3 linked regions of the Glaciimonas sp. PCH181 genome follow. Each later gene encodes a partner of the first gene's protein in a complex. Links are inferred from orthologs where the notes say so. Each region holds a gene or a part of one and is shown in the gene's direction. Other genes may lie near its edges.

Evidence for each region.
Region 2: the proteins of C7W93_RS00585 (region 1) and C7W93_RS09725 are in contact, whole or in part, in a cryo-EM structure (PDB 8GIZ), measured with the Escherichia coli proteins. The link is inferred for Glaciimonas sp. PCH181 from one-to-one orthologs.
Region 3: the proteins of C7W93_RS00585 (region 1) and dnaN are in contact, whole or in part, in a cryo-EM structure (PDB 8GIZ), measured with the Escherichia coli proteins. The link is inferred for Glaciimonas sp. PCH181 from one-to-one orthologs.

The regions. Positions count from the first base shown.
Region 1 is NZ_PYFP01000001.1:132,228-136,826, forward strand. The notes cover bases 573-3,507. They hold C7W93_RS00585 (DNA polymerase III subunit delta'), read left to right. Parts: upstream 573-1,488; coding sequence 1,489-2,526; downstream 2,527-3,507. Other genes in these bases: mltG (endolytic transglycosylase MltG), read left to right, coding at 573-756; tmk (dTMP kinase), read left to right, coding at 805-1,413; C7W93_RS00590 (PilZ domain-containing protein), read left to right, coding at 2,583-2,972; C7W93_RS00595 (GNAT family N-acetyltransferase), read left to right, coding at 2,975-3,496. Also shown: more of mltG, read left to right, coding at 1-572; C7W93_RS00600 (TatD family hydrolase), read left to right, coding at 3,655-4,449; C7W93_RS00605 (ankyrin repeat domain-containing protein), read left to right, coding at 4,442-4,599. UniProt on the Escherichia coli protein: Part of the beta sliding clamp loading complex, which hydrolyzes ATP to load the beta clamp onto primed DNA to form the DNA replication pre-initiation complex.
Region 2 is NZ_PYFP01000001.1:2,100,068-2,104,707, reverse strand. The notes cover bases 1,175-4,150. They hold C7W93_RS09725 (DNA polymerase III subunit gamma/tau), read left to right. Parts: upstream 1,175-1,578; coding sequence 1,579-3,723; downstream 3,724-4,150. Other genes in these bases: C7W93_RS09720 (YbaB/EbfC family nucleoid-associated protein), read left to right, coding at 3,846-4,150; C7W93_RS09730 (isovaleryl-CoA dehydrogenase), read right to left, coding at 1,175-1,371. Outside these bases: more of C7W93_RS09730, read right to left, coding at 1-1,174; more of C7W93_RS09720, read left to right, coding at 4,151-4,166; C7W93_RS09715 (antibiotic biosynthesis monooxygenase), read left to right, coding at 4,175-4,486; recombination mediator RecR, read left to right, coding at 4,495-4,640. UniProt on the Escherichia coli protein: Part of the beta sliding clamp loading complex, which hydrolyzes ATP to load the beta clamp onto primed DNA to form the DNA replication pre-initiation complex.
Region 3 is NZ_PYFP01000002.1:1,174,956-1,179,548, reverse strand. Bases 1,175-4,103 are described here. They hold dnaN (DNA polymerase III subunit beta), read left to right. Parts: upstream 1,175-2,050; coding sequence 2,051-3,157; downstream 3,158-4,103. Other genes in these bases: gyrB (DNA topoisomerase (ATP-hydrolyzing) subunit B), read left to right, coding at 3,483-4,103; dnaA (chromosomal replication initiator protein DnaA), read left to right, coding at 1,175-1,715. In the rest of the region: more of dnaA, read left to right, coding at 279-1,174; more of gyrB, read left to right, coding at 4,104-4,593. UniProt on the Escherichia coli protein: Confers DNA tethering and processivity to DNA polymerases and other proteins. Acts as a clamp, forming a ring around DNA (a reaction catalyzed by the clamp-loading complex) which diffuses in an ATP-independent manner freely and bidirectionally along dsDNA.

The DNA.
Region 1 (4,599 bases):
AAGCTGAAGGCAGGCAGCTATGAAATAAAACCGGGCACCACGCCTTTGCGCCTGATTACACAATTGGTGCGTGGCGAATTTGCGCAGGAATCGCTGACGGTGATCGAGGGCTGGACATTCCGTCAGATGCGGCAGGCTGTCGCCGCGCAGACTGCGTTGAAGCACGATACGGCGACGCTGACGGATGCTGAATTGATGGCTAAAATTACGACTGACTACACGCTTCCAGAGGGGCTATTTGCGCCGGATACGTATTTATTCGCAAAAGGGTCCAGTGATTTGCAGGTGTATAAACAGGCGCATGCGTTATTGTTGAAGCGTTTGAACGCCGCATGGGAAAACCGCGATTCCACGTTACCCTATAAAACGCCCTATGAAGCGCTCATCATGGCCTCAATTGTCGAGAAGGAAACCGGGCGCAAGGCAGAACGGACGAATATTGCAGGCGTATTTATCAATCGGCTGCGGATTGGCATGTTGTTGCAAACCGATCCAACGGTGATTTATGGGATGGGGGATCAATATAAAGGCAGCATCCGCAGACGCGATCTGACGACTGATACGCCCTACAATACCTATACGCGTCCGGGATTGCCGCCGACCCCGATTTCGTTGCCCGGCGATGAGTCGTTGCACGCGGCGATGAATCCGGCAAAAACCGATGCACTGTATTTTGTGGCAAAGGGTGATGGTAGCAGTCACTTTTCGAGTAATCTCAGCGAGCATAATCAGGCAGTGAATAAGTACCAGCGTTGATCTGGTTCCCTGCGCTTTACAGAAATAAGCAAAACACTCTATGGATTTATGAAATCAGCAAAATTTATTACCTTTGAAGGCATCGACGGTGCGGGAAAATCAACCCATATTGGTTACGTCGCCGGGTTGTTGCAACAGCGTGGACTGACGGTGGTCTCTACTCGAGAGCCGGGCGGCACCGCGCTGGGTGAAGCATTGCGCGAACTTGTCCTGCATCAAAAAATGCATCTGGAAACCGAGGCGATGCTGATGTTTGCCTCTCGTCGCGAACATCTGGCGCAGGTCATTGAACCAGCGCTGGCGCGTGGGGAATGGGTCGTTTCCGATCGGTTTACCGATGCAACTTTTGCGTATCAGGGTGGTGGTAGAAAACTATCGCGGGATAAGCTGGATGTTTTGGAGCAATGGGTACATCCGCATTTGCAGCCGGATTTGACTTTGCTGTTTGATGTGCCGCTGGAGGTAGCGCGGGCGCGACTGGATGCAACCCGTGATCTGGATAAATTTGAGCAGGAAAAAGCCACCTTTTTTGCCGATACCCGGGCTGAGTATTTACGCCGCGCCGCACAGTTTCCCGACCGTTTTCGCATCATTGATTCGACGCAGACAATAGCGGATATTCAACAGACGTTAGCGCAGATCGTTGCGACGCTGTAGCAAAGCGTTGTTTGGGCGAATATCGGCGTATGGTGTAAATATTAAGAATAAGCCGCTTCATCATTAAGATTGTTCATGACTAATTCGATATTTCCGTGGCAAATAAATGCCTGGCAGCAACTTCAGCAAATGCGACCGCGCATGCCGCATGCGATCCTGTTTCATGGCGCTGAAGGTATAGGTAAAACTATATTTGCCGAACAGTTCGCGCAGTCGCTGTTTTGCGAAAAGCCGCTAGCCGATGGTCAAGCCTGTGGCGTATGTGGATCATGTGGTTGGTTCATGCAGCAGAATCATCCCGATTATCGTCGTGTGCGCCCTGAAATTCTCGAAGATGAGGATAGTCGCGAAGGCGGCGAGGGCGCTGATGATGGCGACAAGAAAACAGCGAAGGCGACCAAAGCACCGTCGAAAGAAATTAAGATTGATCAAATTCGTGCATTAGCCGGATTTATGAATATCTCCACCCATCGTCAAGGCCAACGCGTAGTGGTGCTGTATCCGGCGGAGGCCTTAAACGCCGCCGCCGCCAATGCGTTGCTGAAAACCCTGGAAGAACCTCCGCCGAACACCGTATTTTTATTAATATCAAATAGTCTGGATCGATTGTTGCCGACGATATTGTCGCGTTGTCGCAAGTTTCCGATGCCGCTGCCTTCACCGCAAGAAGCGCTTGGCTGGCTCAAACAACAAGGCGTGGCTGACGCTGATATGTGGTTGGCAGAGCAGGGCGGCGCGCCACTGACCGCGCAGGCGCAGTCGCAAAGTGATGGCCGTGAATTGATAGATGCGCTGCTGGCCTATTTGAGTGCACCCAGTATCGACGCAGCGTTGAAATGTGCCGAACGGGTGCAGAAAACCCCTGTGGTTGAGCTGCTCGGGTGGCAGCAGCGCTGGCTCTATGATGTATTTTCGCTGAAGATGGCGGGTTCTGTGCGGTATTATCCACGTCATAAAAAGACATTGACGGCATTGGCGGCACGCACGCAAACCGGCGAATTATTACGATTATTGAAAGCCAGTAACGACAGACGGGCCATCGCAGAACATCCGTTGTCGGCAAGACTTTTTATTGAAGATATGCTGTTGGATTACGCAAAAATTTTTGCATGACATTTTTCAGGACTGATTTATCTGAGTCAATTTTGATTATTCAATAGGAGATGTGCATGGCAGAAAATACAATCGGCGGCGTGGCAGGGATAAGCGGCATTAAGTTAGCCAGGCCGACTGTATTGTCGCTGGCGATCAAAGAAAAATCGGCTTTATATGCGGCCTATATGCCATTCTTAACGAACGGCGGCATATTCGTGCCGACCAGCAAGGCTTATTTGGTAGGGGACGAGATTTATTTGATTCTCAGTCTCATGGAAGATCCCGCCAAATATCCTATCGCTGGCAAGGTCGCCTGGATTACACCGTCCGGCGCGAATAACAATCGGGCGCAAGGCATCGGCGTGCATTTTCCCGACGACGAAAGCGGCCTCCGTTTGCGTACACGTATTGAAGAAATCTTGGGTTCCGCATTGGGCTCAAGCCGTCCCACTCACACTTTATAAACATGAAATATCATCATCGACTGGCAGTGCAGCAGGATTTGGACGCAATCGTTGCGATTTACAACAGTACCGTTGCGTCGCGTGACGTCACCGCCGATACGGAACCGGTATCGGTTGCTTCCCGGCAAGCGTGGTTCGATCATCACAACCCGACGCTGCGCCCGCTGTGGGTGGTTGAGCAGTCCACTGATGATAACGATACCGCGTTGCCGACCATTCTCGGCTGGCTTTCGTACTCGGATTTTTACGGTCGTCCGGCTTACTCTGGCACGGCTGAAATTTCTGTCTATATTCACGAAGCTGCGCGAGGCATGGGGATTGGTCGTTATTTGATGGAAGCGGCAATTGCCTATGCGCCGCACGTTGCGGTGCATACTTTATTGGGGTTTGTTTTTGGTCATAACGAACCAAGTCTGAAATTGTTTGATGTATTCGGCTTTGAGCGTTGGGCCAACATGCCACGCGTGGCAACGCTGGACGGGATAGAGCGTGATTTGGTGATTTTAGGTAAACGCGTCGCATAAAATTTCTACAATTTGTTATTCCCGTTTGTCAGGGCGAAATCGTCATAAGAAATCGCCGTGACAAACAGGCGATTCTCGTAATATTGCATCGTTTTTCTTGCCTCCCTTTTCTATTCTGAGAAGAGGATTTTTATACTGCTTCTGTCCTGTTTCCGCCCATGTATATCGACTCTCACTGCCATATTAATTTTCCTGAGCTGGCTGCCAAAATGCCGGAAATTCTGGCTAAGATGGCAGAAAATAAGGTGACTCACGCGCTCTGCGTTTCGGTCGATTTACCTGATTTTCCGCAGGTGCTGGAATTGGCTAAAACCTATCCGCACATCTACGCCTCGGTGGGCGTGCATCCCGACTACGAAGATACGCCGGAACCGACAGTAGACGACTTGATTCGCTTGTCCGATCATCCGAAAATTATCGCGATTGGCGAAACCGGCCTGGATTACTTTCGGTTGAAGGGCGATCTCGAATGGCAGCGCGAGCGCTTTCGTCGTCACATCCGGGCTTCGCGGGCGACTGGGAAGCCGCTCATTATTCATACGCGCGCCGCCTCCGAAGATACGATAAAAATTATGCTTGAAGAAGGTGCCGGGACCAATGCCGGTGGCGCGGGCGGTGTGATGCATTGCTTCACTGAATCACTGGCGGTGGCGGAGGCGGCGATCCAGATGGGCTTCTATATTTCTTTTTCCGGTATCGTTACTTTTAAGAGCGCAAAAGATTTGCAGGCGGTGGCGTTAGCGGTGCCGCTAGAACATATTCTGATCGAGACCGATTCGCCCTATCTTGCCCCCGTGCCGCATCGTGGCAAGATGAACGAACCAGGATTGGTGATACATGTCGCGGAATATCTCGCGAATCTTAAAGGTGTGCCGCTGACAACAATAGCCCAACAGACCACGGATAATTTTTTTACATTATTCAAACTTTCACCAGAGGCCGCCAATGCTTAATTTCGCAAAAAAAATCAAACCAGATTCCGTGATGCGCCGGTTTTTTTCTGCAATTGCGGCGACTTTATTGGCAGCCATATTTATCTTGCCGGTTGTCAGTCACGCAGCGACTTCGGAAGAATTTTTTAAGTTAATCCAGCTTGACGATTA
Region 2 (4,640 bases), 2.0 Mb from region 1 along the record:
TAGTAACAATGCAAAACTTTCCGGTTCACGCGTGATGGCGCGCAAGACGTCCAGACACATGACATTGCCGGAGCCTTCCCAGATCGAGTTGACCGGCGCTTCGCGGTAAAAACGCGCCATCGGGCCGGTTTCGACGTAGCCGTTGCCACCCCAGATTTCCATGCATTCTCCGGTGAATTCCAGTGCGCGTTTGCATATCCAGAATTTTGCGGCAGGCGTAACGATGCGTCGCCAAGCTTTTTGTAAAGGATCATTTGGCGCATCGAAAGCGCTGGCGAGTTGTAGCATCAACAGCGTTGCGGCCTCACTTTCTAGTGCCAGATCGGCCAGGACATTTTGCATCAGCGCTTGCTCAGCCAGCATTGCGCCGAAAGCACTGCGATGGCGCGCATAATGCAGCGCTTGCACCAGCGCCTGACGCATCAAGGCCGCGCTGCCGATCACGCAATCAAGCCGGGTGTGGTTTGCCATTTCGATAATGGTGGCGATCCCGCGGCCTTCGTCGCCGACCATAATGCCGAAAGCAGCATCAAATTCGACTTCGCTGCTAGAGTTGGAGCGATTGCCGAGTTTGTCCTTTAACCTTTGGACCAGCAACGTATTCTTGCTGCCGTCCGGCCGCCAGCGCGGTACAAAAAAACAACTCAGCCCCAACTCTGTGCGCGCTAATACCATGTGCGCGTCGCACATCGGCGCGGAAAAAAACCATTTATGGCCCGTTAGCGTGTAATCCGCACCGCGTCCGCCGCCGCCGGGAATAGGCGTCGCCAGCGTGGTATTGGAGCGCACGTCGGAGCCGCCTTGCTTTTCGGTCATCCCCATACCGATCAGCATGGCGGTTTTTTGCGCCAGCGGCAGGTCGCGGCTATCGTGGTCGCAGGCATACAATTTGGCTTGCAAGGCGGCGAATAAGGCCGGTTCCTGTTGTAGAACTGGAATTGAGGCGAAGGTCATGGTGGTGGGGCACAGCGATCCGGATTCAACCTGTGCATGCAAAAAATAGCCTGCTGCACGCGCTACATGGCTACCGGTTTTAGGTGTGGACCACGGCAACGCATGCAAATTCTCGCGCCGCAGCATGCCTAGCAGGGTATGCCAGGCAGGATGAAATTCGACTACATCGATGCGATTTCCGGCGCGGTCGTAACGTTGCAATTCTGGCGCGTGGCGATTTGCTAATTCGGCAAGATTCCACACTTCCTTGCTGCCCAATTCTGCGCCATAGCGCGCTAATTCAGCAGCGTGCCAACCGGCGTGGTGCCGTTGTACCCCGGCCATTAACACCGAATCGTCGGCGTAGAGATTATTGTCGGTCAGCTCGGGGACCTGATTGTTGGCGTGTAGTTCGGCTTGCGGCGTTGACGCTTGCATGGAAATCTCCTGACTGACGACTGTATTTGTCGCTGGTGAGTTGCAACGATTGTGCTGCTAGCGTAGACCGAATTTGGCTTGCGTGCCAGTCTCCGGATGATGTGATTTGCCGTAGATTCGGGCAGCTTTCTTAAAAACCTTATGCGCGCTTCCTCTAAGGTAAAATGCTGGTTGTATTTAACTGCCAGCAACGAGCGCCCGCTACCTATGTCATATCAAGTCCTTGCCCGTAAATATCGCCCAAGAAGTTTCGAGACGCTGGTTGGTCAGGAACACGTCGTCCGGGCGTTGACACATGCGCTGGAACAACAGCGCTTGCATCATGCTTATCTGTTCACAGGCACACGTGGTGTAGGCAAAACCACGCTGTCGCGGATTCTTGCCAAGGCGTTAAATTGTCAGGGTATCGATGGCAACGGCGGCATTACTGCGCAACCATGCGGCGTATGCGACGCTTGCGTAGCGATCGATGCCGGACGTTTTGTCGATTACATTGAAATGGATGCCGCTTCTAATCGCGGCGTCGATGAAATGGCCCAGTTGCTGGAGCAGGCGGTGTACGCGCCATCAAATGCCCGCTTTAAGGTCTACATGATCGATGAAGTCCACATGCTGACCAATCATGCCTTCAATTCGATGCTGAAAACGCTGGAAGAGCCGCCCGAACATGTGAAGTTCATCCTGGCAACCACCGATCCGCAAAAAATCCCCGTTACCGTGCTGTCGCGTTGTCTGCAATTTAATCTGAAACAGATGCCGCCCGGCCACATCATCAGCCACCTCGACAATATCCTTGGGCAGGAACAAATTGCTTTTGAGACACCTGCTTTACGGTTGCTGGCGCAGGGTGCGCATGGCTCGATGCGCGACGCTTTATCGTTGACCGATCAGGCGATTGCGTATGCGGCTGGCAAGGTAACTTTGGAAGCAGTGCAGGGCATGTTGGGATCGCTTGATCAGACTTATTTGATCCGCGTACTGGATGCTCTGGCGGCGAATGATGGCGCTGGTTTACTGGCCGTTGCCGACGAAATGGCGATTCGCAGCTTGTCTTATAGTGCAGCGTTGCAAGATCTGGGCACTTTATTACATCGGATTGCATTGGCCCAAAGTGTTCCCGCAGCACTAGCAGAAGATTTGCCGGAGCGCGAAGACGTGATGCGCCTTGCTTCGGCCTTTGATGCAGAAGAAATTCAGTTGTTTTATCAAATTGTGGTGCATGGCCGCAATGAGTTGGGTCTGGCACCGGATGAGTACGCCGGATTTTCGATGACATTGTTGCGTATGTTGGCGTTTCGGCCGCAGCCAGGTTCAGGGCCGGGTGAAAATGCCGTCGCTGCGCCAGTGCAAGCGCGTCAAGTTGCCCCATCGCGGCCATCCGCACCAGCGTCTATGGCTGAGAGAGCGCCGACTTCTATAGCGCCATCGCCACCGGCAGCCCGTTTAAGCAGTCTTCCGCAAGTTGCCTCTGCCAGCGCTCCGGTTGCGCGTGCAGATGAGACGCTTAGCCCGCGCATGGCAGCATTAGCCGCTGCCCGCGGTGGCGTTGCTAGCAAACGTCCGATGGCGACTCCGGCAGCGCAACCTGCACCGGTAGCTGTCGTTGCGCCGGTCAGCAAGCCTGCAATGGTTGTCAGACCGCAGCCAGAGATCGTCAAACCAGAGGTTAAGTTACCGCCTGCACCAGCACCAAAAGCGTCGGCATCCAGTGCATCGCCGCCGCCGTGGGAGGAGGAAATTCCGCTGCCGATGGACTTGCCTGACGATGATTTTTCTGATTCTGGCTATGACAGTACGCCAAAAATGCGCTCGGAAGCCCGCCCTGCAGCACGAACAGCGCCGCCGACCGAGATGCGTACACCGTCTGCGCCAGCCAAGCCCATCGCCGTGCTCAGTATCGATACACCGGCACCATCGCAGCCAGCGCCCGCAGATGCATTTATTTATGTTCCTGATGCATCCTTGAACTGGGATGGTAATTGGCCGTCGTTGGCGGCAACGTTGCCGGTCCGTGGCGTAGCGCATCAACTCGCGCAGCAAAGCGAATTACTGCGATTCGATAGCAGCGGTCCTACTATTCAGGCGCATTTGCGGATTCCGCTGGAAACTTTGCGTTTGTCCGGTAACGTTGAAAAATTGGCTGCGGCATTGTCCGAGCGGTTTGGGCGTCCGGTACGGGTCGAAACAGAAATTGGGGTGGTGCACCACACCGCCAACGTCAGGGCACAAGCGGAGCAAGCAGAGCGCCAGCGACTAGCTGAAGAGACGGCAAAAAACGATCCCTTCATTCAAAGCATGGTGCGCGAATTCGGCGCAATGATTGTGCCGGGATCGATTAAACCGCTGACGTAAGACGGATAAAGCCGGGTTCTGGTAAATTGCCGACCTAATGCAATATTGATAATATTAACGACTACACCGTACTTAAGCATTTGCCTAAGCACGACACTGATTAACTTAACAGGAGAAATACCATGATGAAAGGCCAACTGGCAGGCTTGATGAAGCAAGCACAAGCGATGCAAGATAATATGAAAAAAGCGCAGGATCAACTGGCTTTGATCGAAGTTGAAGGCGAATCTGGCGGCGGTCTCGTCAAAGTCCTGATGACCTGTAAAAATGCGGTCAAGCGTGTCACTATCGATCCGTCATTGCTGGCAGATGATAAAGATATGCTGGAAGATCTGGTTGCAGCGGCTTTCAACGATGCAGTCCGTAAGGCAGAAGAAACTTCAGCAGAAAAAATGTCAGGCCTGACGGCTGGCATGCCAGCTGGTTTCAAATTGCCGTTTTAAACTCTGCAATGATTCTTGATGTTGCTACGTTAGATATTATTCCAGGACAGGAAGCCGCGTTTGAAACGGCTTTCATGGAGGCGAAGAAAATTCTCACCTCCATGCCTGGTTGTATTTCGCACGATTTACAGCGTTGTCTGGAGCAGCCAAACCGGTATATTTTATTTGTTCGCTGGCAAACGCTGGAGCATCACACAGTCGGTTTTTTGCAATCGTTTCAATATCAGCAATGGTGCAGATTATTGCAGCATTTTTGTGACCCTTTTCCGCCCACTCTTCACTATGCCCCGGTGGGCCGTAAGATTTATCGTGGTTTCTAAGGTCTGATGTGAAAACCCCTAATAGTCTGGCTTTTTTAACAGAAGCATTGCGTCATCTGCCCGGCGTCGGTCCTAAATCGGCACAGCGCATGGCATATCACTTGCTGCAGCATGACCGTGATGGCGCAGCATTGCTCGGCCGTGCGCTGGTCCA
Region 3 (4,593 bases), on another replicon or contig:
TTGCCGAGCAAGGGTAGAATAGCGACTTATTGTGGCATGTGTGCGCTCTTATAGCGATATCTTCAGAGCCTGTTGTTGGCCTGTAACGAATAGCCATCCGTGAAGCAAAGAGCAGCGCAGAAATCGATATTTACTCGTGTAAATAATGAAAATCGAGCCGCGCATAAGCCTTAATCATGGGGGACGCCGAGTCTGTGCAGTAAATTTCAGGTCGCTTTTTAAAAGCTCGGCCTGATGCGCAATGATCTCCCTTCCACACCCTTTCACTAAGACGATTCATGGAAAATTTCTGGCAAAGTTGCTCCGCCCAGCTGGAGCAGGAGTTGACGCCGCAACAATTTAGCGCGTGGATAAAACCGCTTTCTCCTATTGATTATGAGGATGGACGGTTACGCATTGCCGCGCCGAATCGATTTAAGCTCGATTGGGTCAAAACGCAGTTTGCTAGCCGCATCACGACGTTGGCAGCAGAATTTTGGGAAATGCCAATAGACGTGCAGTTTATGCTGGACCCGCGAACTAATGTTGCCCGTAAGCCAAGTGTTTCTACCATGCCGGTTGCATTGGATGGTGCGCATCCGAACCCATCGCCAGCATTTTCCAATGGTGGCATGAGCAACAACAACGGTAATAGTCACTATGATCGCATGCCGGATACGCAGGCTGAATCGAGTGCGGTCATCGCGCGCCGCGACCAGTCGCGTATCAATACTGAACTAAGTTTTGACAGTTTTGTGACCGGAAAAGCTAACCAGTTAGCCCGCGCCGCGGCGATTCAGGTCGCAAATAATCCGGGCGTTTCGTATAACCCGCTCTTCCTTTATGGCGGTGTTGGCCTCGGTAAAACCCATCTGATTCACGCTATCGGTAATCAGCTTCTGGCCGATAATCCTTCGTCGAAAATTCGCTACATCCATGCAGAACAGTACGTTCGCGACGTAGTGACCGCTTACCAACGTAAAGGTTTTGACGATTTCAAGCGGTACTATCATTCGCTAGATTTATTGCTGATCGATGATATTCAATTCTTCGGTGGCAAGAGTCGCACCCAAGAAGAATTCTTTTACGCATTCGAAGCTTTAATTGCCGCAAAGAAACAAATTATTATCACCAGTGATACTTATCCAAAAGAAATCACCGGCATGGATGATCGTTTGATTTCCCGCTTCGATTCCGGTCTGACCGTCGCGATAGAGCCGCCTGAACTTGAAATGCGCGTGGCTATTTTGCTTAAAAAAGCGGCATCCGAAGGCGTTACATTCTCCGACGATGTAGCCTTTTTTGTCGCCAAACATCTGCGTTCCAACGTCCGCGAACTGGAAGGCGCGCTGCGTAAAATCCTGGCTTATTCCCGTTTCCATGGTAAAGACATCACGATTGATATCGTCAAGGATGCGCTGAAAGATCTGCTATCTGTGCAGAATCGCCAGATTTCCGTCGAAAATATCCAGAAAACAGTCGCCGACTTCTTCAATATCAAAGTCGCGGATATGTATTCCAAAAAACGCCCCGCGAATATCGCCCGGCCACGTCAGATTGCGATGTATCTGGCCAAAGAACTCACCCAAAAGAGCTTGCCAGAAATTGGGGAATTGTTCGGCGGACGCGATCACACCACGGTTTTACACGCGGTGCGCAAGATCGCCGGTGATCGGACTAAAAATCCCGAATGTAATCACGAATTGCACGTATTGGAGCAAACCTTAAAAGGTTAATTTTTCAATATGCAATTGTGACGTCGATGAGTACTAGAAATGCTTGCCAGCCTGTGGATAACATTACGCGTCGACATTATTACGACACGATAAGTGTGGTTTTTTTGTGCAGTACAAACGGGTAGAAGTACGCATAAGTTATCTGGTTGAAATGTTGGTTGAATGTCAGTGTGATCGTAAAAGTGATAAATAATCAGGCATTTAACCTTAGATTTGATCGCGATGTCATTCGTAAGTAGTCGAATTAAGTTACATTGATAGACTGGTTCAAGGCCCACTAAGATTGGGTAAAATGAAGCGATATTTGTTGAATTTCAGATAATAAGGATATAGCTATGCAATTGGTCAAAACCCACCGAGATACTCTTCTCCGGCCACTGCAGATCGTGAGCGGTATTGTCGAGCGTCGGCACACATTGCCGATTCTGGCCAATATCCTCATACGCAAGGACGGCGAAAAAGTTTCTTTTCTATCAACTGACATTGAAGTGCAAATTACGACCAATGCAAATGTCGGTAGCGGTGCTGAAGTTGCCGCCACCACCGTCGCTGCCCGTAAGCTGCTCGATATTCTGCGCGCGTTGCCAGAATCCGGCGAAGTGTCGTTAACATTAAGCAACAAGCGCATGACGGTGCAATCCGGCAAATCGCGTTTCGCGCTGCAAACACTGGCCGCCGAAGAGTTTCCGACAGTTGCCCAGGCTGAGCATTACAACGCAACGGTCACGCTGCCGCAAAAGACGCTCAAGCATTTGTTCAATATGGTCCATTTTTCGATGGCGCAGCAGGACATTCGTTACTACCTCAACGGCCTGTTATTAGTGCTGGATGGCAACAACGTGATCGCCGTCGCCACCGATGGTCACCGTCTGGCATTTTGCCAAGTAGCGACAGAGCAAGAATTCGCACGGCAGGAAGTCATCATTCCGCGCAAAACCATCATCGAACTACAACGTTTGTTAGAAGAAACCGACGAGCCAGTTCAACTAGAAATCGCCAACAATCAGGTCAAACTATCGTTTGCCGATATCGAACTGATTTCGAAACTGGTAGAAGGCAAATTCCCGGATTACACCCGCGTAGTACCTAAAGGTTACAAGAACGATTTCACCATCGGCCGGGATCGTTTGCTGCGCTCGTTGCAACGCGCCGCCATTATGACCAGCGACAAGTTCAAGGGCGTGCGCTGGGTCGTTACCCCAGGCAGCCTGAAAATCAGCTCGACCAATGCCGATCAGGAAGAGGCGATTGAAGAACTAGAAATCGACTACGGCGGCGACAGTGTCGACATTGGTTTCAACGTCACTTATTTGCTCGACGTGCTCAACAACCTCAAGGGCGACAACGTTAATATTGCCCTTGGCGATGCTAATTCATCTGCATTAATCACCGTGCCAGAAAACGCCGACTTTAAATACGTCGTTATGCCGATGCGTATTTAATTTTTGCATAAGCAAGTCGATCTAATCATTAAACCCGTCATAAATCGCGTTAAACAGTGTATATCGTGAATAAAGGGGCTTCGGCCCCTTAGTCACATTTAAGAAATCCCCCAGCTGCGGGTATACTGGTCTGTTTCGTAAAGAATTGAACATAAAAGCGTCTTTTTCCTCCATGCGTCGTTCCAAATCCCATAGCGATAGTTCTGCTATCACTGCGGTTTGTAATTAGCCTGATCAGAAAATCCACCATTTTTGTTAGTTCATCCGATTAGCAGATCATTAGCTTGGATTCATGTTTTTGTAGCAGTTTATTCAGAAGGTAGCCATGTCATCAATCCCTCAAGACAACACCAATCAGCCGCCACCAAATGCGTACGGCGCGTCCTCAATTCAGATCCTCGAAGGTCTGGAAGCAGTACGAAAACGTCCGGGGATGTACATCGGCGACACTTCAGACGGCACCGGCTTGCATCATCTGGTGTTTGAAGTTCTGGACAACTCCATCGACGAATCGTTAGCCGGTCATTGCACCGAAATCAACGTCACGATCCATTCTGATAATTCGATTTCCGTCACCGACAATGGCCGTGGCGTCCCCACCGGCATCAAGTTTGACGACAAGCACGAACCTAAGCGCAGCGCAGCCGAAATCGTCATGACCGAGTTGCACGCTGGCGGTAAATTCGATCAAAACTCTTATAAAGTTTCCGGCGGTTTGCATGGCGTGGGCGTTTCTTGCGTCAACGGTTTGTCCAAGTTATTGAAGCTCACCATCCGTCGCGATGGCAAAGTCCATTTCATGGAATTCGTACGCGGCGTACCGCAAAATCGTGACATCGAAACCATAGACGGCATGATCGTATCGCCCATCAAAGTCATTGGCGACACCGACAAGCGCGGTACGGAAGTGCACTTCTGGGCCGACGAAGAAATTTTTACACACGTCGAATTCCACTACGAAATTCTAGCCAAGCGTATCCGCGAATTATCGTTCCTGAACAACGGTGTGCGTATCAAACTGACCGATCAACGCACCGGCAAAGAAGAACTTTTCGCGTTCGAAGGCGGCACACGCGGTTTCGTTGAATACATCAACAAAAACAAAAGCGTATTGCACCCAACGATTTTTCAGGCGACAGGCGAAAAAGAAGGCGTCACAGTCGACGTCTCCATGCAATGGAATGACGCCTATAACGAGCAAGTATTATGCTTCACCAATAACATCCCGCAACGCGACGGCGGTACCCATCTCACCGGCCTGCGTGCAGCGATGACTCGTGTACTGAACAAGTACATCGAAGAACATGATTTCGCCAAACGCGCCAAAGTCGAAACCAGCGGCGACGACATGCGCGAGGGCCTGACTTGCGTGTTATCAGTCAAAGTCCCTGAGCCAAAATTCAGTTCGCAAACCAAAGACAAACTTGTCTCCAGCG